One region of the Sulfitobacter sp. S223 genome, then DNA from elsewhere that is predicted to be linked to it. Evidence: riboswitches for the same ligand, from Rfam matches in the RefSeq annotation. Region 1 holds a riboswitch; the other holds the start of a gene.

What was found. A riboswitch is a leader RNA that binds a small molecule or an ion and turns the genes downstream of it on or off. The one in region 1 is predicted to bind thiamine pyrophosphate.
Region 2: another riboswitch for thiamine pyrophosphate. It lies ahead of thiB (thiamine ABC transporter substrate binding subunit); the one in region 1 lies ahead of K3757_RS11885 (Ykof family thiamine-binding protein).

What each region holds. Positions count from the first base shown of each region.
Region 1 covers NZ_CP083560.1:2,481,508-2,493,633, forward strand. Annotated here, with positions in the region: gene K3757_RS11830 (sarcosine oxidase subunit alpha family protein) at 1-1,474, opposite strand, end outside; gene K3757_RS11835 (sarcosine oxidase subunit delta) at 1,533-1,856, opposite strand; gene K3757_RS11840 (hypothetical protein) at 1,953-2,207, opposite strand; gene K3757_RS11845 (sarcosine oxidase subunit beta family protein) at 2,335-3,579, opposite strand; gene ccmI (c-type cytochrome biogenesis protein CcmI) at 3,815-5,044, shown strand; gene ruvX (Holliday junction resolvase RuvX) at 5,041-5,526, shown strand; gene K3757_RS11860 (DUF1289 domain-containing protein) at 5,530-5,766, shown strand; gene K3757_RS11865 (hypothetical protein) at 5,769-5,999, opposite strand; gene K3757_RS11870 (hypothetical protein) at 6,178-6,945, opposite strand; gene K3757_RS11875 (sulfite exporter TauE/SafE family protein) at 6,942-7,766, opposite strand; gene dusA (tRNA dihydrouridine(20/20a) synthase DusA) at 7,807-8,829, opposite strand; TPP riboswitch at 9,314-9,419, shown strand; gene K3757_RS11885 (Ykof family thiamine-binding protein) at 9,430-10,023, shown strand; gene K3757_RS11890 (ABC transporter permease) at 10,112-10,828, shown strand; gene K3757_RS11895 (ABC transporter ATP-binding protein) at 10,821-11,561, shown strand; gene K3757_RS11900 (ABC transporter substrate-binding protein) at 11,558-12,126, shown strand, end outside.
Region 2 covers NZ_CP083560.1:214,062-226,187, reverse strand. Annotated here, with positions in the region: gene K3757_RS01070 (6,7-dimethyl-8-ribityllumazine synthase) at 1-48, shown strand, start outside; gene K3757_RS01065 (ATP-binding cassette domain-containing protein) at 51-749, opposite strand; gene K3757_RS01060 (thiamine/thiamine pyrophosphate ABC transporter permease ThiP) at 736-2,307, opposite strand; gene thiB (thiamine ABC transporter substrate binding subunit) at 2,283-3,260, opposite strand; TPP riboswitch at 3,295-3,394, opposite strand; gene aroC (chorismate synthase) at 3,485-4,588, shown strand; gene K3757_RS01045 (DMT family transporter) at 4,665-5,642, shown strand; gene cobO (cob(I)yrinic acid a,c-diamide adenosyltransferase) at 5,656-6,255, shown strand; gene K3757_RS01035 (amidohydrolase) at 6,277-7,428, opposite strand; gene K3757_RS01030 (cyclase family protein) at 7,652-8,599, shown strand; gene K3757_RS01025 (branched-chain amino acid aminotransferase) at 8,678-9,547, opposite strand; gene K3757_RS01020 (MarR family winged helix-turn-helix transcriptional regulator) at 9,711-10,220, shown strand; gene K3757_RS01015 (response regulator) at 10,217-10,918, shown strand; gene K3757_RS01010 (exodeoxyribonuclease VII small subunit) at 11,079-11,321, shown strand; gene K3757_RS01005 (polyprenyl synthetase family protein) at 11,324-12,126, shown strand, end outside.

The DNA.
Region 1 (12,126 bases):
GCGGCAATTTTTTACCGAGACAGCGCAATGTGCCATCCGCAGCAGCGAAGGCATCATTCAGCAGGTCATCCATCTGGAACAGGCCAGACGCTGCACCAGCGGTCGAAACAAACTGCCCGCCGTCCGCACCTTGCGGGGCGTTATCGGGATCGGGGCTGAAGCAGGCGTTGACGGTATCCCATTTCAGTTTGCCGCCGCAGTGCGACCAAAGGTGCACCACCGGAGACCAGCCGCCCGACATCGCGACCGCATCACAGGTGATTTCTTCCAGTACCGCGCCTTCGCCAGCCTGTGAACAGATCGCAACACCGGTGACCCGCTTTCCGCCTTTGACCGAGGAAATGCCCTGCCCCATCAATACGCGAATGCCCAAGGCTTTGGCCTGCGCCATGACTTCGCTGTCTTGTGGCAGTACCCGCGCGTCAAGAATTGCCGGAACATCCAACCCTGCGTGTTTCAGCGCGAAAGCTGTCAGATAGGCATCATCATTGTTGGTCACCACAACGGTGCGATCGCCAACAGAGACGCCGTAATTCACCACATAGTCACGGACCGAAGCCGCAAGCATAACACCGGGAATATCGTTACCGGCAAAGCTGAGCGGACGTTCAATCGCGCCGGTTGCTGTGATGATATGCCCTGCCCGGACACGCCACAGGCGGTGGCGCGGGCCGGAAACTTCGGGCGCATGATCTGTCAGGCGCTCATAGCCCAGCACATAACCGTGGTCGTAGACGCCTGCGCCCATGGTGCGTGTGCGCAGGGTGACGTTCTCCATCCCCTCCAGCTCTGCCACTGTGGCGTCGATCCACGCCTGTGCAGGCGCATCGTTGATCTCTCCGCCATCTACTGGTGTGCGGCCGCCCCAATTTGCGTTCTGCTCCATCACGAGGACGCGGGCACCGGAAAGAGCAGCTGCGCGCGCGGCTTCCAGACCTGCAACACCGCCACCAATCACCAAAACATCGCAGAAAGCATAGAAATGCTCATACGTGTCCTGATCACGTTCTTTGGGCGCACGGCCAAGGCCTGCTGAATGCCGGATGATCGGCTCATACACATGTTTCCACAGCGGACGCGGGTGGATGAACATCTTGTAATAGAAACCTGCCGGCAAAAAGCGGCTGAGATATTTGTTGATCGCGCCTACGTCGAACTCAAGGCTGGGCCAGTGGTTCTGGCTCTCGGCGCGAAGCCCGTCGAAAAGTTCGGTGGTGGTCACGCGGGCGTTGGGTTCAAAACTGCTCCCTTCGCCAAGGTTCACCAAGCCGTTGGGTTCTTCGGGGCCAGCGGCCACGATCCCGCGCGGGCGGTGATATTTGAACGAACGGCCCACCAGCATCTGGTCATTGGCCAACAGGGCCGAGGCAAGCGTGTCGCCCTCGAACCCTGTCATGTGTTTGCCGTTAAAGCGGAAGCTGACGGCTTTTGATTTGTTCAGCAGGCGGCCACCTGTGGCGAGACGGGTGCTCATGATTTAGGCTCCATCGCGGGTTGGAAGTGCGGATGAGAAGAGGAAACAGCGCGGCGCATCAAGAAACAGTCCGCCAGCCGGGGCGTTTTGCGTCAATGTCGGCCAGCAGCTCTTCGGGTGGCGCGTATGTCTGGGCGCTATAGGTGCCGAAGACCTCAAGCGTCATGGTGTCACGGGCCATATGGAACCACTTGCCACAGCCGTTCTGGTGCCGCCAGCGTTCGAAATGTACGCCCTTGGGGTTCTTACGCATAAACAGGTATTCTTCGACCTTATCATCGGAGGCCCCGATACTGTGACGGGTGATATGCGCCTCGCCGTGGGCATGGAATTCGGTTTCCTCAGCGGTCACACCGCAGCAAGGGCAGGATACGATCAGCATGAAATGGCTCCGTGAGAGGCAAAAGGACGGGAGAAGAACGCAAAAAGGCCGTCGCTGCGACGAGCGACGGCCTTAAAATAACATATATAGTTGGTTTTATTCCGAGACTGCGCCTTCGACAGCGTCGGCAGCGCCTTCAGCAGCAGAACCAGCACCATCAATGGTGATGTTGACATCGCTTTCGCCGTTACCGGATGTGTCGATGTTGCCTGCAAACATGAAATACGCAAGGCCAGCAACGACAACGACGAGAATACCGACGATGATACCCATCCCTGCACCGCCACTGTTTGTGGTGGTCGTTGTGGTTGTGCGCTCACGCTCTGTGACGGGCTCTTGACGATTTTCCAAGGGTCTATTCCTTCCTCAACTTCTGTTGAAGAACAAACATATGAACTGGCCTTTTGGTTCCACGAAAAGCGCCGGACCGGACCAATGGTAAAGCGGCTGTGCCGTGAGGGGATGCCAGCGGCAAACATCAGTGCGCCACCCCTGCGGCAACGGATTCGTCAATAAACCGACCCTCGGTAAACCGTTCCATCCCGAATGCATCGGTGAGTGGTGAACGGCCTTTGGCCATCAGCTCAGCCATAGCCCAGCCGGAACCGGGGATGGCCTTGAAACCGCCCGTACCCCAGCCGCAGTTGATAAAGATACCATCAACCGGCGTCTTGGACAAAATCGGGGAACGGTCCCCCGTGACGTCCACGATACCGCCCCATTGGCGCAGCATCTTCAAGCGGGAAACCATCGGGAAGGTTTCGATCAACGCGCGCACTGTTTCCTCGATATGATGGAAAGATCCCCGCTGGGTGTAGTTGTTATACCCGTCCGTGCCGCCACCAATGACCATTTCGCCCTTGTCGGACTGGCTCATATAGCCGTGGACAGTGTTGGCCATGACGACCACATCCATGCAAGGCTTGATCGGTTCTGACACCAGCGCCTGCAAAGCCACAGATTCGATGGGAAGACGGAAACCTGCCATATCGGCCAGATGACCGGAATGTCCTGCCACAACCATGCCCAGCTTGTCACAGCCGATATCGCCGCGGTTGGTGCTGACACCCACGACCTTACCGCCCTCGGTACGGACACCGGTTACTTCGCATCGCTGGATCACGTCCATGCCCATGTCGGAACAGGCGCGCGCATAGCCCCAAGCCACAGCATCGTGACGCGCCGTGCCGCCGCGCGCTTGCCACAGGCCGCCCAACACAGGATACCGTGGACCATCCAGATTGATGATCGGCACCAGTTGCTTTACCTTCTGCGGGCTGATGAATTCTGTCTTCACACCCTGAAGCATATTGGCATGGGCTGTTCGCTGGTAGCCACGCACCTCATGTTCCGTTTGTGCAAGCATGATAACCCCGCGCGGGGAAAACATCACGTTATAGTTGAGATCCTGCGACATGGTTTCATACAGGCTGCGGGATTTTTCATAGATCGCCGCCGATGGATCCTGCAAATAGTTGGAGCGGATGATGGTTGTGTTTCGGCCCGTGTTGCCGCCACCAAGCCAGCCTTTTTCAAGGATCGCTACATTCGTGATGCCAAAGTTCTTGCCCAGATAATACGCCGTGGCCAGACCGTGGCCCCCTGCCCCGATGATGATCGCGTCATAGTGCTTTTTCGGGGCTGCATCGCGCCACGCACGGGTCCAACCGGTGTGATGGCGCATCGCTTCGCGTGCCACGGCAAATACGGAGTATTTTTTCATCGCTGGTGTCCCTGAGGCAGAAAAGAGTGGATTCGGGCCTTGTTTGCCCTGCTAGGTTCTTCATGAGGGAGTGGCCGGAAAAGTGGATACTCCGCGCGGCACTCTTTATCAATTTTGCGACATAGGCCGCAAGGAGTACCTTATGGGGTGGTCTATTCGTCGCGGAGGGGCTTTGCCTCTTTTGTGTCGGGGCTGCGCGTACTATGTGGGGGCAGTTACGGGAGTTTCTATACCAATGCTTAGTTTCTGGGTCGTCGCCACTGCAATCACCCTAATGGTGGCCGCCATTCTGATCCGCGCCGTATTAAGAGGCGCAAAGCGCGAAGTTGAATCGCGCGCAGCTTCCGATGTGGCTGTCTACCGCGCACAGTTGGACGAGGTGGACCGCGATGTCGCGCGCGGCGTGATCGCAAAAGCCGATGCTGAACGCGTGCATGCAGAAATTGCGCGCCGCTTGATCGCAGCCGACAAGGCCCAAAGCGCTGAACATGCAAGTACAGATCGCGCGCCTGCGTATGTCGCGTTTGCTGTTATCACTGTGGCAGTATTGGGCAGCGTCATCAGCTATTGGTGGCTCGGCGCGCCCGGTTATGGTGACATGGCACTGAAAGACCGGATCGCTTTTGCCGAAGAAGTCCGCTTGTCACGCCCGAAGCAGGAAGTGGCCGAGGCCTCTTTGCCACCGTTTGCAGATCCGATTGATATAGACCCGCGATACAAAGAGCTTTTGACCCAATTGCGCAGCACAGTGGCGCGACGCCCGGATGACGTTCAGGGCCATGTTCTGTTGGCCCAGCAAGAGCGCAGGATCGGCAACTTCATTGCCGCCAAAGAAGCACAGCAGCGGGTACTGTCTCTCAAAGGAGCAGACGTCACAGCGCAAGATTTGGCTGATTTGGGGGAATTGCAGGTGATTTCGGCCGGTGGCTATGTGTCTCCTGAAGCGGAAATGAGTTTGCGTGCCGCTTTGAACAAAGACCCGCAGAACGGACCTGCGCGATATTATCTTGGCCTGATGCTGGCCCAGACCGGCAGACCGGATCAGGCATTCCGCATTTGGGACGCCTTGTTGCGTGCGGGGCCGGAAGACGCTGTGTGGATACCCCCAATTCTGGAGCAAATCGAAGAACTGGCCCAGTTGGCTGGCGTGCGCTACTCCATTCCTGCCATCGGCGGCACTGCGGAACGCGGCCCAACAGCAGCCGACGTTGCGAATGCGCAAGACATGACACCCGCAGAGCGGATGGAGATGATCGGCAGTATGGTTGAAGGCCTGTCAGAGCGGCTTGGCACCGAAGGGGGGCCTGCCACAGACTGGGCGCGTCTGATCTCTTCGCTGGGCGTGCTGGGTGAAAGCCAGCGTGCGGCGGCGATCTATGCAAATGCGATCGACGTGTTCGCCGATGACAAAGATGCGCTGGAACTCATCAACGCTGCCGGACGCAAGGCGGGAGTGACCGATTGATTTACGAACAGATTGAAGACTTTGCCACGGCTGTCCCTGCGATGCGTGCCCTCATCGGTCTGGATCTGGGAGAGAAAACCATTGGCGTTGCCGTGACTGACAGCTTTTTGTCCGTCGCCACTCCGCTAGAGACCGTAAAGCGCAAAAAATTCGGTCTGGATGCCGCACGACTGACCGAGATCATCACAGGACGCAACATTGGTGGACTTATCCTTGGGTTGCCATTCAACATGGACGGCTCCGAGGGGCCGCGATGCCAGTCCACGCGCGCGTTTGCGCGCAACTTTGACCGCCTGCACCCGGCCCTGCCGATCGGTTACTGGGATGAACGCCTGTCCACTGTCGCTGCTGAACGCGCGCTTCTTGAGGCGGATACGTCACGCAAGCGTCGCGCAGAGGTCATCGATCACGTCGCAGCAAGCTATATCCTGCAAGGGGTATTGGACCGGCTTAGCGTCTTGCGCACAACATCGGGGAATTGAACCATGAGTGATGAAATCTGGAAGCGCGCCGAGGTCGAAAGCCCCTGCATCAAGATTTGCGTGGTACATCCCGAAAGCCGTCTGTGTACCGGCTGCCTTAGGTCGATTGATGAAATCGGGGCATGGTCAAGGATGACACCAGAAGCACGACGCGCTGTGATGGCAGAGCTGCCAGCGAGGGCGGGTGCGTTTACAAAACGGCGCGGCGGCCGTGCTGCGCGACTTGCGCGCGACAGCTAGGATTAGTTTTCGCGCTTTTCCGGTGTTCCGAACATCGCAAGGGCCGCGCGGCTGCGCGTCTGGCGCGGAAGGCCAATCACATTTGGTGCATAAGGTTCGTTTGCAGCGACCAGCAGATCACCCCGCGCGAAATTCTGGTCGGGCAAATTCAGTGCAGGATACTGCCCGGAGCCTGTTCTGGAAGCGTCATGGTACGCTATGCGCCCCAACGGTCCTGTCATAATCTGTTTCATTCGATGCCCCTTGATTTGTCATGCCCCTCTTGAACGGGGGCTCTTACTGAAAACATACATCCCAATCATGTTGGGCTACAATATGGCAATTAAGAGTTAATTATTTGCTGATGTGAAACAGTGACATCATCGCCGCGACATCTTTTCAGAAAAACCTGATGTTGAGCCTAAAAAGGTATCACTGCGTTGCCAGCCACTCTTGCGCACCACCCGCACATTCCGGGCGGAAGAACGCAATCACGCGGCCTTCGCCCGATGTATCGGTCTCGTCTGCCCAGGCCTGCGTGCCATGCAACACAAAAGGGTGCAGAAGTGCGCTTTGACCCGGGCGCAGGATTAACGGAACAGGGCTGATTTCATCGAATACCCGCTTGCGCGCCGCAGCGTAGACTTCGGTGATGTCCACATCTGACGGAGGCCGCCCCGCAAATGCATGGCGCAAGGCGTTCTGCATGATCAGCTGGCTTTTCGGCCAAACGACCGTCGGGGATGCCGCGACATCATTCAGTGGCAGGGAAAGGATGTATGCGTGATACTCTCGGGCAAAGCGGCGCCGTTCCGGACCGATGGGCAACAGGCCATCCACATGCGCCGCGGCGCGGGCGCGGCGGAAGCGGTGGTTTGAATCGCTTTCATGCCGATCCTGTTGCGGGTAGCCTTGATAGATAATCGACAGCTGCGCAGGATGCAGGGGCAACTGCGGCACATGCTCTTTCCACGGCCCTTCCAGCGGAACGCCTGCAATACTGCCATCAGCATGGTTTGGCAGCGCATCGACACCAACAAACCACGTCCTTCCGTGCCGTAGATTATCCGGCCCTCTCAGTGCTTCTTGGGCAGCAACATCTCGCGCGCGCTCTAGCGCAGCACGTGCCCAGCGCGCTGTACGCGGATCATAATCAAAGACGCGAAACCCGTCCCGACCAATCCCGCGCACTCCGATCACCCCATCAAGGCCTTGCGTAGCATGTTGAGTGCAACCAGAACCAGAAACACTGCAAACACCCGTTTAAGCGGCTTGGGATCCATCGCGTGAGCCAACCGCGCGCCCATCGGAGCGGTTATCAGCGTCATCGCAATCACCAGCACAAACGCCACCAGATTAACCGCGCCAATCGTGAATGGCGGACGGGTTGCGGGGTCAATTTCGACAAACAAAAAGCCGATAACCGAAGGCACTGCGATCAACACACCAAAACCTGCCGCAGTCGCAACGGCGCGGTGGATCGGCGTATTGTAAAGGCTCATCAAAGGGACGCCAAAGCTGCCACCGCCAATACCCATAAGCACAGACAGAAACCCAACGCCCGGCGACAGTGTTGCGCGGGCAATCCCGCGTGGCATCGCCTGCCCCAGCCGCCATTCTGACCGGCCGAAGCCCATATACAGACCAACAATTAGCGCCAGCACGCCAAAGATCGCCTGTAATGTAGAAGAACGCAGCCCAGCAACGGCGAACATCCCGATCACAGCACCGATCACAATGCCCGGCGCCCAGCTCCGCAGAATATCCCAGTCGACCGCCCCCTTCTTGTTATGCGACAAGACAGAGCGCACGGAGGTGACGATGATCGTCGCCAAAGAGGTCGCCAAACAAAGCTGCATCAACTGGTCGCCACCATACCCAAGGGTTTGGAAAGCATAGAAGAATGCTGGCACCAATACGATGCCCCCTCCGACACCAAGCAATCCTGCAAGCACGCCGGCAAAGGCACCAATTACCAGCAGCAGCACCGCCATTTGGATCAACAATAACGTATCGGGCATCTTGAGCTCCTGCGCAGCCGTCTAAGGATTTTCCTTGTTGCTACACCGCGCGCGACTGGCTTGCCAGAACACTTTGCTCCATCGTCCGGTTTAGAGCTTCACTGACAAGCGCAGTGCCGGCACCGGTGTGGTGCGCGCCCTCTGACAGCACACGCCGCCAAATGCGCGCGCCCGGTCTGCCCGCAAACAGCCCCAGCATATGCCGCGTGACCTGTGACAGTTTCCCGCCCCCGTCCAGATGCGCCTCAATATAAGGAAGCATCAACCCTACGATCGCTTCGGGGGTCGTATCCTTCCCGTCGCCGAATATGCGCCGATCCGCCTGACACAGGATATCGCTTGGTTGATGGTACGCCGCGCGGCCGATCATCACACCGTCGATGCCGTTGTCCAGAGCAGCCTCAGCCGCTTCCAGTGTCGTGATCCCGCCATTGAGCGAAATATGCAGGTTGGGAAAAAGTTCTTTCATCTTGTGAACCAACGGATAATCCAAGGGCGGGATGTCGCGATTTTCCTTTGGGCTTAACCCGTCCAGCCAAGCCTTGCGTGCATGGACCGTCACCCGCTCTATTCCGGCGCCAACAAGTCGGCTAAGGAATTCCGGCAGGACTTCTTCCGGATTTTGATCATCCACACCGATACGGCACTTTACCGTGACTTCTACAGCCACAGCCCGCCGCATGGCCGCCACACACCGGGCAACCAACGCGGGATCTTTCATCAAAACCGCCCCGAATGCGCCCGATTGCACCCTGTCAGAGGGGCACCCCACATTCAGGTTGATCTCGTCATAACCCGCTTGCTCACCCAACCGTGCTGCCTCGGCCAGTTCATCGGGATCAGAACCACCCAATTGCAGCGCCACAGGGTGTTCGGAGCGATGATGGTCCAGCAAATGCAGCGCGTGCCCGCGGACCAAAGCTGGCGACGTCACCATTTCGGTATAAAGCAGCGTATGCGCGCTCATCAGCCGGTGCATGTAGCGGCAGTGTCTGTCGGTCCAATCCATCATCGGCGCCACGCTTAGACGGGCGGCTGATTTTACACTTGAATTCAGATACATAACAGGAATTCCGAGGTTTCGTTACTTTGCCGCATTTCCTGTGGCTTACCCCGATTTACGGTGGTTTCCGGGGGTTTTCCGAGAATGCTTGCTGCCGAGTAGCAGCTTTTTGCAAGGACTGCATCCCCAAGTGAGGGGCCCACCTGAAACACATTCCGCCCATTTCAGGCCTGAACTTCGAAAAAGATCAAAGGTCCGTCAGCGCAGGCAGGACTTTTTCAACTCTTGAAGCGGCCATGAAATGGCGTGACGACACTCTGGCTAAAATTCAATCGGGGTTGATTGCCCCCAAACAGAATGAAGAGGAAACAAGTCCTTTTCTGTGTAGATATGTTAGGGCTCTCGGGAAACTTTCTGCAAATTACCCAATTTAAATCGCTAATTAACTTCACCACCGCTCCCGTTAGTTATTCGGTACACGCGCTATGCAATATGACACTGCGAAGGCGGGTTGACATGTTCAATCGCCTGGACAAGGTTGAGGTCACATAACCGGGGGTGCTCCGACAGGAGCTGAGATGCGCGCAGAGCGTGAACCCTTTTTAGCTGATCTGGGTAATACCAGCGGAGTGAGGTGCTATCATGTTCATAGGCGCGCAAGTGTCCCTTTATCCCATGACGTCCGACTTTTTGGGCGTCATCACCAGTGGGCTACACGCCCTGAAACCTTACGAAAAAGACCTGAGGATCGAGACAGACGATATGTCGACGCTCGTGGTCGGTGCACCGGAGCCGTTGTTCGACGCAATCCGCGATCTTTTTGAGGCCTCGGCCAAGCGGCCCGAGCATGTGACGATGCACGTGACCCTGTCGCGCGGATGCCCCGGCGAACCCGATGACCCCAGCTGCCGGTGCGAAGCGCTGGAGCGCGCGCAGGATCAGACGCTGGCTGAACGGCAAGAACTGGCAACAGAGGCCGTTAAGGATGCGCACACATCCGGCGTCCTCATTGATGTGCAGTTTTCGCTTTATGTCATGGGATCAGGCGATCACATGGAAGAGATATACGGCTGCATCGAGTTCCTGAAAAGCAGCGGCACGTTCCTGAAATCCAAGAATTTCTGCACCCGCTTGCGCGGCGATGCGGGCGCTGTGTTCGAAACACTGCGTCAGGCTTTTCTGCGCTTTGGTCCGGCTGAAGGTCACGTGACGATTGACCTGACCGCGTCCGCCAACAGCCCTAGCCTCGGCTAAGGTCGCATCTGCGCGGGCCAATGCCGCCCGCGTCTTGCGCGTTATGGTGTATTTCAGGAATATTTTTCCGGCCCTTTTGCTGACCTGCGTGTTTATCGCAGGATGGGAAGGCTATGTGGCGCTGTCGGACGCCTCACCGCTGGTGCTGCCCGCACCGCGGGATGTGCTGAACGGTCTATGGATTGAACGATCCGCGATCGGAAAACACGCAGTGGCAACCCTGAGTGTCGCCACTTTGGGCTTCAGCCTGTCGGTGACGTTTGCTTTTCTGGTGTCCATCCTGCTTTATTTTTCCGGTTGGCTGCGTCGGGGCATGATGCCACTTCTTGTGGCCAGCCAGACCGTGCCCATTGTAGCGCTCGCGCCTCTTATGGTGCTGTGGTTCGGCTTCGGCTTGTTGCCAAAGGTTCTCTTGGTGATCCTTGTCACCTTCTTTCCTATGGTGGTCAGCCTCATGGCTGGATATGCAAGCATGCCGCGTGCGTTTCGCGACCAGCTGGTTTCGATGGGCGCAAGTAAATGGGCCGTTTATCGCCGCGCCACCTTGCCTTCGGCGCGCGCGCATTTCTTCGCGGGCCTGAAGATCTCTGCGACTTACGCCATCGTTGCGACCATCTTTGCTGAATATGCAGGCGCGCGGCGGGGGCTTGGCATCTACATCCTCTCGGCAAAGAACAATTTTCGCGCCGACCTTGTGCTGTCGGCTGTCCTTGTTTCAGCCGTTCTTACCCTTGCTTTTCTGACGCTGATCCGTGGGATTGAGCGGGCAACGGGCAATCGGTTTCGGAGGAATACCGATGCTTGAGGTGCAGGCACTTACCATTCGAGCCGGACGCACCACGCTGGTTAGCGACCTGTCATTCGATCTGGCCGAGGGTCGCCTGACATGCATCATTGGCCCATCAGGCTGCGGCAAAAGCTCGGTTGTGAAATGGCTGGCCGGCGTTCTGGCCTCCGAATTACGGGCGCAGGGAAGCGCATATATCGATGGCAATCTCCAGACACTGCCGCAAAGGGACATTGCCTATCAACCCCAGCAAGATACGCTGTTTCCATGGCTCACAATCGTTGAGAACGCCTGCCTTGGCCTAGAGGTCAGGGGGCATCAAAAACGGGCCGCTCGTGAAAAGGTGCGCAGCCTGTTCCATGATTTCGGGCTGGACGGTCACGAGGACAATTTTCCCGATCAGTTGTCCGGCGGAATGCGACAAAGGGCTGCCTTTCTACGCACCATCGTTCAGGAGGCCCGCGTGCTGTTGCTCGACGAGCCCTTCTCGGCGCTGGATGCGGTGACACGCCTGCGGATGCAGGACTGGCTCATCGACCGCCTTTCAGACCGGCCGCGGTCGGTTCTGATGGTCACACATGACCTATATGAGGCCACCCAGATGGCTGACCACGTGCTCGTTATGGCGGGAAACCCGGGTCGCATCTGTGCCGATATTCCAATCACTATCCCCCGCGCCGACCGTAATGAGGCCACGCTGGCCAATATCCGTTCGTCGCTCAAATCCATGTTATTAAAGGACACACCATGAAGATTGCCGCCCTTACTGTTGCCGCCTGCCTCACGTCCCATTCAGCCCTTGCAGAAGAGGTAAGCATCGCCCTTGACTGGACGCTGAACACGAACCACATCGGGCTCATCGTCGCACGCGAGAACGGATATTTCGCAGACGCCGGACTGGAGGTTGATATCCTCCCCTATTCAGAAAGTGCGTCTACCGCGCTGCTGGCTGCCGGAGCCGTCGATTTCGCCTATATGACTGCTCTCGGTTTCATGAGCACCAAGGCGGCCGGTGCAGACATCACCGCACTCTGGGTCACGATGCAGCGCGAAGCCGGACGACTGGTCTACAATAGCGACAATGACGGGATCACGCGCCCGGCGGATCTGGAGGGCAAGACATACGCCGGATTTGGCAGTGCGTGGGAAGATGCGTTGATCTCCACCATGATAGAGAACGACGGCGGCACGGCTGACTATGACACCGTAACGCTGGGTACCGGAGCCTATGAAGCCCTTGCCAGCGGTGCTGTGGATTTCACGCTGGAGGTAGCAACATGGGAAGGCGTGAACAGCGAACTTCTGGGCCGCAATCA
Region 2 (12,126 bases), 1.5 Mb from region 1:
GAGGCTGCGCGCGCCGCTTTGACCATCGTGACACCAGCGGCTGCCTGATATTATTCTTGGCCTAGATAAGCACGCAACTCCGGCGGTGGATCATCCATCAAAGCTGCCGCCGGACGGGGCGCGTGGGCACGCCCTCCTTCGACAAATATGACCTCATCGGCAATGCGCCGCACATCCTCGGGTGAGTGGGTCACCATAACCAGCGCCGCACCCGTCTGCGCAGCCATCACACGTACTAAATCCAGCATTTCGTTGCGCAGTGCCGGTCCGAGCGCAGCAAAAGGCTCATCCAGCAGTACCAGTGGCCGCGCCTGCACCAACACACGGGCCAGTGCGACCCGGCTTTGCTGTCCTCCCGACAACGCGCCCGGCTTGGCCTGAAGATGATCCGACAGGTCCACCCGCGCCAACGCGTCCATCACCACGGTCTTCTCTGTTGCGCTGATCCGGCCATCTGGCCGCAGGCCAAGCGCGACGTTTTGCAAAACGCTGAGGTGAGGGAAAAGGTTATTGTCTTGAAACAGCATCGTCATGGGGCGTGCGCCGGGCGCTGCGGTAGTGATATCTGTCCCGTTCCAAAGCATGCGCCCCTTCGACAGAGGGATAAAACCACATAAAGCCGCCAGCAGCGTTGACTTGCCTGACCCAGATGGGCCAATCACCGCGTAATTCCGCGCTGGCTCCAAGGTGAAATCGGCGCTCAGTCGAAAATTGCCTTGGGTGATTTGCGCATTTTCAAGCTTCAGCACGCCAGCGCCCTCCTTTATCGCATATCCAGAATATCCCAAGGCTGAGCCCCAGTAACAGCAAGGCCGCACCCGCTGCGGCATCCATACGATACGCGCCCATTAACCGTACCATTTGCAAAGGCAGCGTCACCCGTTCTGGATCAGCAAACAGCGCAATAACGCCCAGATCGCCCATGGAAAGAGCACCGGTCAACCCTGCAGAAAAGCCGATTTGCGCGCGCAATCGAGGCAGCAACAACACCCGCCACAAAGCCCACCCGCGCAAGCCCAGCATCGCGCTTAGCCGACCATAGCGTTGCACTGTATCACGCATCGGCGGCACCAGAATTCGTAGGGCAAAGGGCAGCGCCATCATCGCATTGACCAAGACGGTCACAGGCAAGGCAAAATCAAAAGGGTCCGCATAAGGATTAATCACAATGAACCATCCGGTCCCGATCATCAGCGGAGATGCCGACAATCCCAGTAGACCCACCGCCTCAACGCCCCCTGCCCTTCGGCCAACAATCCAGCCTGCCATTGGCAATGCCAGCGCCAATAGAACAAAGATGCTTGCCACTGCGACAATAACGGAAATACCAGCAGCGTGGTAAACTGTCGGCGGCATTGACGGCAGCCCCATCAGCCCGCGCAGCACCACAGCAGCCAGAGGTACCAGCAAGAAAAGAGCGGCAACTGTGATCACAAAGCCATCGCCCAAACGCTGCATCCCCCCCCGCGCATCCCAACGCGGCATAACGCGGTCCAATCCACCGCCGACAGAAATCGACGGGACAAACCGCAAAGCGATAAGCGCCATACTACCGGCCAATACCAACTGGACCACCGACAGCAACGCCGCCCGCCCCAGATCGAAATCAAACCGGAAGGCCTGATAGATCGCCAGCTCAATCGTCGTCGCGCGCGGCCCGCCACCCAGCGTCAGTGCCACGGCAAAACTGGTGAGGCAGATTACAAAAACCAGCGCCAGCGCGCCGGGGATGACTTGGACCAGCATCGGCCATTCAACCGCACGAAACATTGATGAGGGCGTCAAACGCAGTTGTGCGGCCAGACGAAAGCGTTCTGACGGAATAGTCTGCCAGCCTTGCAACAAAAGCCGGGTTGCCAGCGGCATGTTAAAAAAGACATGCGCCAGCACGACTCCGTGGAACCCGTAGATCGAGACCGTCGGAAAGCCCAGAAATTCCAAGCCGACATTCAGCCAACCGCTCCGGCCAAAGACAGTCAGCAGTCCCAAAACCGCAACAATAACGGGCAATATAAATGGCGCGCCTAGAAGCGTGACCAGCGCCACACGCCCGGCAAACCGACGCCGGGCCAAAGCCCGCGCAACAGGCACCGCAAAGAGAACTGAAAGGAGCGCAGAGCACAACGCCTGCGTAACTGTAAAGCGGATCGCGGCCCAGTCTCCGGCGCCCAGTCCGGTGCCCGCCTCTGCACGGCTTAGCACAGCGATCAACGCCAAAAGGATCAGCGCCAGCACCAGAAATGCGGCGCTGATCCCAGTCTTACGGCTCAGAATGACCGGATTTATCGGGACAACGCTTTGAGCCACTCGGCCAAAGCTTCCTCACGGATTTCGGGCACTTCGTCCGCTGGTGTCAGCAGTGCTTTTGTCGGCACAGTCAACGTCTCAAAGCCCTCTGGCAAACCTGCAGCAGGGGTGACGGCAGGGTACATCCAGTTTGTTGTTGGCAAGATCGCTTGGGCGGCATCCGACACCATGAAATTCAGAAACTTTTCAGCCAGTTCTGGCTGATCGCTACCCGCAAGTGTTCCAACAACTTCGATCTGCATGTAGTGACCTTCATCGAATTCAGCAGCAGCCTTGCTGTCGTCTTCTTCAGCGATCAGGTGATAGGCAGGCGATGTTGTGTAGCTGAGAACCATGTCGGCCTCACCTTCCAGAAACAGGCCGTACGCCTCGGACCAGCCTTTGGTCACTGTAACCACGTTGTCTGCCAGTGCATCCCAGATTGCAGGTGCTTCGTCCCCATAGGCCGCTTTGACCCACATTAGCAGACCAAGACCCGGTGTTGAGGACCGAGGGTCTTGAATGACGATCTTCAGATCGCTGTCGCCCAGCGCCTTGAAGTTCGCCGGTGGTGTCAAATCCTTGTTGTGAACGAAGGCGAAGTATCCCCAGTCATAAGGTGCGAAAACCGTATCATTCCACTCCACGGGCAACGTGTACTCTGCGTTCACTGCTGTTTCAGTAAACAGACCCGTTTCTTTGGCCGCCGCGATCAGAGACGTATCAAGCCCCATCACCACATCCGCGTCCGAGCGTGCGCCTTCCAGCTTTAACCGGGCCAGCAAAGCCGCGCCATCACCCAAACCGACAAGCTTGAGATCGCAGGCGCATGCTTCTTCGAACGACTTTTCGATTGCGGGGCCAGGGCCCCAATCGGATGTAAAACTGTCATAGGTATAAACGATGAGTTCGGGTGTTTCAGCCCATGCCGCTGTGGCAGCAAGCGTTGCAGTCGCAAACGTGAGATACTTCATAGCATCCTCCAAATTGCGGCGTCAGAAAGCGTTGGATAGATTTCCAGACCTTCCCTCCGCCGGTGTTAACCGGTTCAGGTTCAACGGGTCCGTATCTACATACATCTCAGCCTATGGCCCCCCGAGGTGGGGCTACTGCTAAGTTGCCTCTTGCGTTTTAGCAAGTCAAAACCACTTGAGACACCGCCGCGCGACCGCTAAGGCAGGGGACAAAGGAGCACCACATGTCGATCAACAGCTTTGGCCATCTTTTCCGCGTGACCACTTGGGGCGAAAGCCACGGGCCGGCCTTGGGTGCCACCGTTGACGGCTGTCCTCCGGGCGTGACGATCACGCCGGAAATGATTCAGCACTGGCTCGACAAGCGCAAGCCGGGGCAGAACAAATACACCACCCAGCGCCGCGAAGCGGATGAGGTGCGGATTCTGTCCGGTGTGTTTGAGGGTGTCACCACAGGCACGCCGATCCAGCTGATGATCGAAAACACCGATCAACGCTCCAAAGATTACGGCGATATCAAAGAGAAATTCCGTCCGGGTCACGCCGATATCACCTACTTCCAGAAATACGGTATCCGTGACTATCGCGGCGGCGGCCGATCTTCAGCGCGCGAAACCGCGTCACGCGTGGCGGCAGGCGGCCTTGCACGCGAAGCGATCAAAGCTATCGCCCCGAATGTGGAAATCACCGGCTACATGGTCCAGATGGGCCCGCACCAGATTAACCGCGAAGCATTTGACTGGGACCAGATCGAACAGAACCCGTTCTGGGTGCCGGATGCTAAAGCTGCGACTGACTGGGCCGCTTATTTGGACGGGCTGCGCAAGTCAGGCTCGTCAGTGGGCGCGATCATTGAAGTCACCGCGCGGGGCGTCCCTGCGGGCATCGGCGCACCGGTTTACGGCAAGCTCGATACTGATCTGGCCGCCGCAATGATGAGCATCAATGCCGTCAAAGGTGTCGAGATTGGCGAAGGCATGTCAGCGGCCATGCTCACCGGAGAGTTGAACGCAGATGAAATTTCTATGGGGCCAGACGGTCAGCCATCTTACTCCTCCAACCACTCTGGTGGCATCCTTGGAGGGATCAGCACAGGCCAAGACATCGTCGTGCGCTTTGCGGTCAAGCCAACGTCATCCATCCTGACCACCCGCAAGACGATCACGAAATCAGGCGAAGATACCGAGATTATCACCAAAGGCCGCCACGATCCATGCGTGGGCATTCGCGCCGTTCCGGTGGGCGAAGCGATGATGGCTTGCGTCATTCTGGATCATTTGCTGCTGCACCGAGGCCAGGTTGGCGAAAACCGCGGCGTCATCGGCTAAGGGCACGAAACCACCAAAAACTCCGGCGTTTCAATCACCTGCTTGATCTTTGGCTTTTGAAGGCGCAAACAAAGTCATGCCTCAGGATATGACTCAGAACAGGCCGGGCACGGCCATTGCCCTTCGGCTGTCATCCCTCTTTTTATTCATGGTAATGGCAGCGCTTATCAAAGCCGCGTCCGAGACTGTCCCCCCCCCGCAGGCTGTCTTTTTTCGATCGTTCTTTGCGTTTCCGGTGATCCTGATCTGGCTCTGGCAAAAGCATGATCTGCGCCGGGGCCTGATTGCTCAAAACTTTATGGGTCACGTCTGGCGCGGTCTTTTCGGAACCACAGCGATGGCGCTTACCTTTGGCGGGCTTGGGCTACTGCCGCTGCCAGAAGTGACTGCAATCGGTTATGCGACACCCATGTTCACGGTTCTCTTCGCCGCGCTGCTATTGGGTGAGCGGGTGCGCCTGTTTCGCCTCTCTGCAGTAGCGCTTGGCCTGATTGGCGTGATGATTGTCTTGGCGCCGCGCCTGTCCCTCGACAGCGACGCCGTCACGCGCACAGCAACCATCGGCGCGCTTATGGTGGTGGGTGCCTCGATCCTGCGGGCGTTGGTCCAGATACATGTCAGAAAATTGGTTCAAACTGAGAACACTGCAGCAATTGTGTTCTACTTTTCGCTTACCGCGACATGCCTGTCCCTGCTGACCTACCCCTTGGGCGAATTGACGGGTTGGGCCGGGCTTGACTGGGTCACACCAAGCTGGCGTGTCACGGGCTTTATGATCTCTGCTGGCCTCATTGGCGGGGTTGCACAAATTCTGGTCACCTCTTCACTGCGTTTCGGGCCGGCCTCGATGCTGGCGCCTTTCGATTATTCATCAATGATCTTTGCCAGCTTCATTGGCTGGGTCGTTTTTGGAGAGCTTCCCACACCAGCAATTCTAAGCGGTGCGGCACTTGTTATTGCGGGCGGAGTCCTCATTATCTGGCGAGAACGGCAGTTGGGGCTGGACAGGAGCAAATCAAAAGCCAATGTGCCGCCCCAAGGAACCCCCGAATAACTGGAGACCCTCAATGACCGATAGCAACGACCACAAGCAAAAGATGCAAGAGCGTCAAGCAGAGCAGCGCAAGCGCGTTTCCGAGCTGCAAGACCCCGAAAAAGGTCTGGTGCTGGTGCACACTGGCGCTGGTAAAGGAAAATCCTCTTCCGCGTTCGGCGTGGTCGTGCGCGCCTTGGGTTGGAAACAGAAAGTCGGCGTCGTCCAGTTTATCAAAGGCAAATGGAAAACCGGCGAACGACAGTTTTTTGACCGGCTGGGCGAAGTGACGTGGCACACTATGGGCGAAGGTTTCACTTGGGACACCCAAGACAAGGAACGCGATATTGCAGCAGCACAAGCCGCATTCGCCAAGGGCCGCGAGATGATGGAAAGCGGTGACTACGACCTGATCGTCATGGACGAAATCAACATCGCGATGCGCTATGACTACCTGTCAGTGGAAGACGTGATTGCCGGCCTGAACGCCCGCGACAAACGTACTGGTGTTATTCTGACGGGCCGCGACGCCAAACCTGAACTGTGTGAATTTGCGGATCTTGTCACTGAAATGACCGAAGTAAAGCACCCGTTCAAAGCCGGGATCAAAGCCCAGCGCGGTGTCGATTTCTAAGAAAAGAGCGTGACGCAAAAGTCAGGCTTTACCTAGCAGATCACGCGCGATCCGCTCGAATATGGCGGAACCGATCGGGATTAGATCGTCGGCAAAATCGTAGTCGGGGTTATGAAGCGCGGCAAAATCCTCGCCTGGTCCAAGGCACAGCATTGCTGCCTTGGCACCCCACCCGAATACACCGAAATCCTCGGACGCCCGCATCGGAACGCCGGTGTCTCCGTGAGGTACGTTGATGGCATCCATCGCTGCTGCTGCGACATGATATGCTTTAGGGTGATTGATCGACGCCGCGAAATTGTCCTGAACATCAAACTCTACGCCCAGTTCGAATTCGTCAGCAACAGCGGTAGCAATCGAGCGTGCATCCGCTTCGATCTGCGCCATTCCTTTATCCATTGAAGTGCGCAGCGTTGCGTAAACCACTGCCTCTCCCGGTGCCACGCCAAAGGAAGGTTCTCCAATCCTTGTATGCGTGATTGTGACCAACCGGAAATCGTCGTCCAGCTTCCCCCCATGCCCGAGCGCATCAAGAGCCGGCAACAGCTTTGCAACCGCCAGTGCGGGTGAAACGCCATCTTCGGGATCCGCCGCATGGGCCGTCTTACCGACCAGCTTGATCAGCAAGCCGAGCGAAGCGCAGTTGATCAACCCGGGACATGTCGAAACATATCCGAACGGCCGTCCGGGTTCGATGTGGATAGCAAAGGCCCAATCGCCCTGAATGTCTTTATACGCCGGGTCAGCGACCACTGCTTTGGCACCACTGCCGTCTTCCTCTGCGGGTTGGAACATCAACACAACACGCCCCTTAGCAACCGGCTGCCGCGATATCATACGCCCCAGCGCAAGCAGCATTGTCATGTGACCGTCATGGCCGCACACATGGCTTTTCCCAGGTCTTTGTGACGCCCAGGGAATATTGTTGATCTCGGCGATTGGCAACGCATCAAGCTCGGCACGAAATAGAACGGTCGGCCCCTCAACGCCACTGTCGAAAACGGCGGCAACGCCGTGGCCACCAAGCCCCGTGATAATGCGGGTCGGGGCCAGTTGCTTTAGCGCGGAAGCGATAGTGCGGGCGGTCTCCACCTCTTCACCGGACAATTCGGGATTGCGATGCAGATCGCGTCGAAATGCGGTTAGCTCCATAAGGTCAAGATTTGTAAGCATGCTGCCCCCAATTGCTAAGTTCTGTATGGCGGCGGACCTGCCAAACGCTGATTATCAGGTCGAAGCGGAAAACCATATCAATATTCATCTCGGACGGTTCTGGCCCCGAACAGAGACGAAATGAAAAATTCCCGCAACGCGAGTACCTCGTGTTAGCGTGGCTCCACCGGCAGGGAGAATCGTCCCACAAGATGACAGCCCTGTCTAAAAGTGGAGGATTAAAATGCATTTTAGAAAAATTACTGCTCTTTGTCTCGGGCTCACGTTTGGCTCTGGGGCCGCTTTAGCTGATTGTAGTTCAACCAGCCAATGGGGTGCAGAGGATACGCTTGGATCTGCCAACCTTGTATCACCCGAACGAACGCTGGAAGCAGCCAAGTTGATTAAACAAGGCAAGTCTATGCCATTGGGTATCGCGATAGGCCCGAATACACCGGCATTCCCGCCACGCTCGCTTAGTCTGCAAATTGTGCAGCCCAATCAGCAGGGCGGCCAAAAACTGTCGGGTTTCGGATACGAAGGAAACTACAACGACGATATCTTGCAAACGTGGATTGGCATTGGATCCCAGTTGGATGGATTGGGACACCTTGGCGAAGGCGGACACTATTACAACTGTCTGGACGAGAAAGAGATCAGCGCGATCACGGGCCTGACAAAGCTGGGCACACATGCGGTGCCACCACTGGTCGGTCGCGCGGTAATTCTGGATATGGCCGCGCATGCTGGCGTTGAAGTAATGGCTGCTGGCCAGCATTTCGGATCAGAAGATATCAAAGCAGCCGCAGAAGCGCAGAACGTGACCATGGGTGAAGGTGACATCATCCTGTTTCACACCGGTTGGACCGAAGGAATGCTGGAAAGCGACCCCGCAGCGTGGGGCGGAACCGAGCCGGGCCTGAACAACGAGGGCGCCGTCTACATCGCCTCACTCAACCCGATGGCCGTTGGTGCAGATACATGGGGCTTAGAGCCAATCCCCGCACCGCAAGGAGACAAAGTTTTCTACGGGCACGTCACCCTGCTGAAGGAAAACGGTATCTACATTCTGGAAACGATGAACGTTGGTCCCTTGCTGCGCGAAGGCGTGAACGAATTCATGTTCGTTCTGGGACAGCCCCGGATCGTTGGCACAGTACAAGCCATGATCAATCCGGTTGCGTTGTATTAGATAAAGGGTTTGCGCGGCCTGACGGCCGCGCCACGCCCCAAGCCGGAGCTACGCTCCGGCTTGGGGCCGCATTCAAGTTCAGGCACGGACCAGCTTTTCGTAGCTTTCAGCGATGTCACGGGTCAGTGCACCCACTTCGAAGGTAAAGTCTCCGATCTGACCAACGGGAGTGACTTCTGCCGCAGTGCCGGTAAGCCAGCACTGCTCAAACCCAGCAAGCTCTTCCGGCATGATGTGACGTTCGTGCACAGTGATCCCGCGTTCTTTCAACATGCCGATCACAGTTTGACGCGTGATGCCGTTGAGAAAACAATCGGGGTCAGGCGTATGCACTTCGCCATCTTTTACAAAGAAGATGTTGGCGCCCGTCGCCTCGGCCACATAGCCACGGTAATCATACATCATCGCGTCAGAGCAACCTTTCGCCTCTGCCGCGTGCTTGGACATGGTGCAGATCATATAAAGACCCGCGGCCTTTGCATGGCTCGGGATGGTCTCCGGCGACGGGCGTTTCCACTTGGAGATATCAAGCTTTGCACCTTTCATCTTGGCGTCGCCATAATACGCGCCCCATTCCCATGCTGCGATCGCCATACGCACAGGGTTGCGTGATGATGCGACACCCATGTCTTCACCAGCACCCCGCCAAGCAACAGCACGCACATAGGCGTCTTGCAAACCGGATGCCTTCAGAACCTCAGCCTTCGCAGCCTCAATCTCGTCTATGGAATAGGGGATTTCGAAATCAATCATTTGCGCAGAACGCTTGAGGCGTTCTGAGTGTTCACGGCTTTTGAAAATCTTGCCGTTATATGCCCGCTCACCTTCAAAAACAGAGGAAGCATAGTGCATCGCGTGGGTCAGGATATGCACATTGGCATCCCGCCATGGGATCATCTTCCCGTCCATCCAGATGTGCCCGTCACGGTCATCATATCCGCCAGCCATACTATTTCCTTTCGAAATGTGTCGATATTTTCCACATATTGCGCAAAAGTCCGATTTATAGACATATAGTTACGCAAAACTATGAATGGCCTAGCCTTTCAGGGTTGGAGTGTCAACAACACTGACATAAAGTCACCCGCACAACACTCCAAGGAGACGACCCATGGACAGGCGAACATCCAGCCCCTCTAGCGGGGAAGCACTGCTGTTTCTGACTGATGAACAACTCAGGCAGGGGATTGAAGCGATGTTTTTTGCATACCGTGGATTTACCGCAGATCCTGACCGGATTTTGGCAGACATGGCCTATGGGCGCGCCCACCACCGTGCGATCCACTTTATCGGCCGTGCGCCGGGAACAACTGTGAACAACCTGCTCAACATCCTCGGGGTTACAAAGCAATCGCTGAACCGTGTATTGCGCACTTTGATTGCCGATGGTCTGGTAGAGAGCAAGGTGGGACGCCAAGATAAACGTGAGCGGCATCTCAACCTCACAGAGGCGGGACGGACATTGGAACAAACCCTATCAGACGCACAGCGTGCACGAATGCGTTCGGCATTCCGCGATGCAGGCCCCGAAGCCGTTGCAGGATTTCGCACCGTGCTGGAGGCGATGATGGATAGCGAAATGCGCAGCAGCTACGGACGCCTCAAGGACGGTTCACCATGAGCGCTCATGACGCTCATCTGCTGATCGTCGATGATGATGAGCGTATCCGCACCCTGTTGCAGAAATTCCTGATGCGCCACGGCTTCTTAGTAACTGCCGCACGGGATGCCGCCCATGCGCGGCGCCTGCTATCCGGGCTGGAATTCGATTTGATTGTTCTTGATGTGATGATGCCCGGTGAGGATGGTCTAAGCCTGACCCGCGCCTTACGAGAAACCATGACAACGCCCATATTGCTGCTGACTGCCAAAGGCGACACCGACAACCGTATCGAAGGATTAGAAGCCGGGGCCGACGACTACCTTGGCAAACCGTTCGAGCCGAAAGAGCTGTTGCTACGGATCAACGCAATCTTGCGGCGGGTGCCAGAGCCCGCTTCCCATGACACAGCACCAAAAGTGCTTACGTTAGGCCCGATCCGCTATGACATCGAGCGGGGCGAGATGTGGGAAGGTGAAGAGCTGGTAAGACTGACAGCAACAGAAATCCAGCTGATGAAAATATTTGCCGCCAAACCGGGTGAAGCCCTAAGCCGGTCCAATCTAGTGGAAGAACTGGGACGCGACCGCGGACAGGCGCAGGAACGTGCAGTGGATGTCCAAATCACCCGCTTGCGCCGTAAAATTGAGCCTGATCCAAAGCAGCCACGCTATCTGCAAACAGTACGAGGCGCTGGATACATGCTTGCACCTGATTAACAATATCAAAAGGGGGCCAGCCCCCACCGCCCCCATTCGGGGTCGGCTCCCCCGGGATATTTACAGCCAAAGAAAATAGGCGGATTGAAGCCAACCCTGCGCTGGTCATGGGAGGGTTCGCGCACTATGGTCTGCGCGACATCAGACAAGTGAGATTTCTATGAGCGATACACCGGTTAACGAGATGAGCTTCGAGGCTGCGATGGCGGAGCTTGAGACGGTTCTGGGCAAGCTGGAGCGTGGCGATGTGGCGCTGGACGAAAGCATCACGCTGTATGAGCGTGGCGCGCTTTTGAAAGCACGCTGCGAGGCTAAGCTGAAAGAAGCTGAAGAGAAGGTGGCAGCAATTACGCTCGACAGCGACGGGAACCCGGCGGGATTAAAACCGGTCGAGGGTCTCTAGGAATGGGGCTTTTTAGCCAATCACTACAAGAGGCCGGTGCACTAGCGACACGGGAGATTTCTGCCGCGCTTGAGGGAACCGACGGGCCAATCCGCGATGCCATGTTGTATGCCTCTACTGGCGGCAAAGGTTTGCGTGCGTTTCTGGTCTTGGAGAGTGCCCGGCTGCACGGCGTAGATGTGCTAGACGCAGCACCAGCGGCTGCGGCAATTGAAGCGCTGCACGCCTATTCGCTCGTGCATGATGACCTACCATGTATGGATGATGATGCTTTGCGGCGCGGTCAACCGACAGTTCATCGCAAATGGGACGAAGCCACCGCAGTGTTGGCTGGTGATGCGCTACAAACGCTTGCCTTTGAGTTGGTAACGCGAGTCGGCTGCACGGATGCAGCGCGCCTCGCATTGGTGCGCGGCCTTGCGTCAGCGTCCGGCATACGTGGCATGGTCGGCGGCCAATCGCTGGATATCGCGGCGGAAACGTCACCTAAACCTTTGACGCTGCCCCAAATCACCGAACTTCAGGCTGGCAAGACCGGTGCGCTGATTGAATGGTCAACCACCGTGGGACCGCATATGGCGGGGGATGACGCAACCGTCTTGGGGCTTTACGCGCGCGATCTTGGTCTCGCCTTCCAGATTGCAGACGATATTCTGGATGTGGAAGGTGATGCCGCGATGGTTGGCAAAGCCGTTGGAAAGGACGCAAATGCAGGCAAGGCCACATTTGTGTCGCTGCTCGGACTCGATGGAGCAAAAGCGCGGGCGCAAACCCTCGTGACGTCAGCCTGTGACGTGCTATCTGT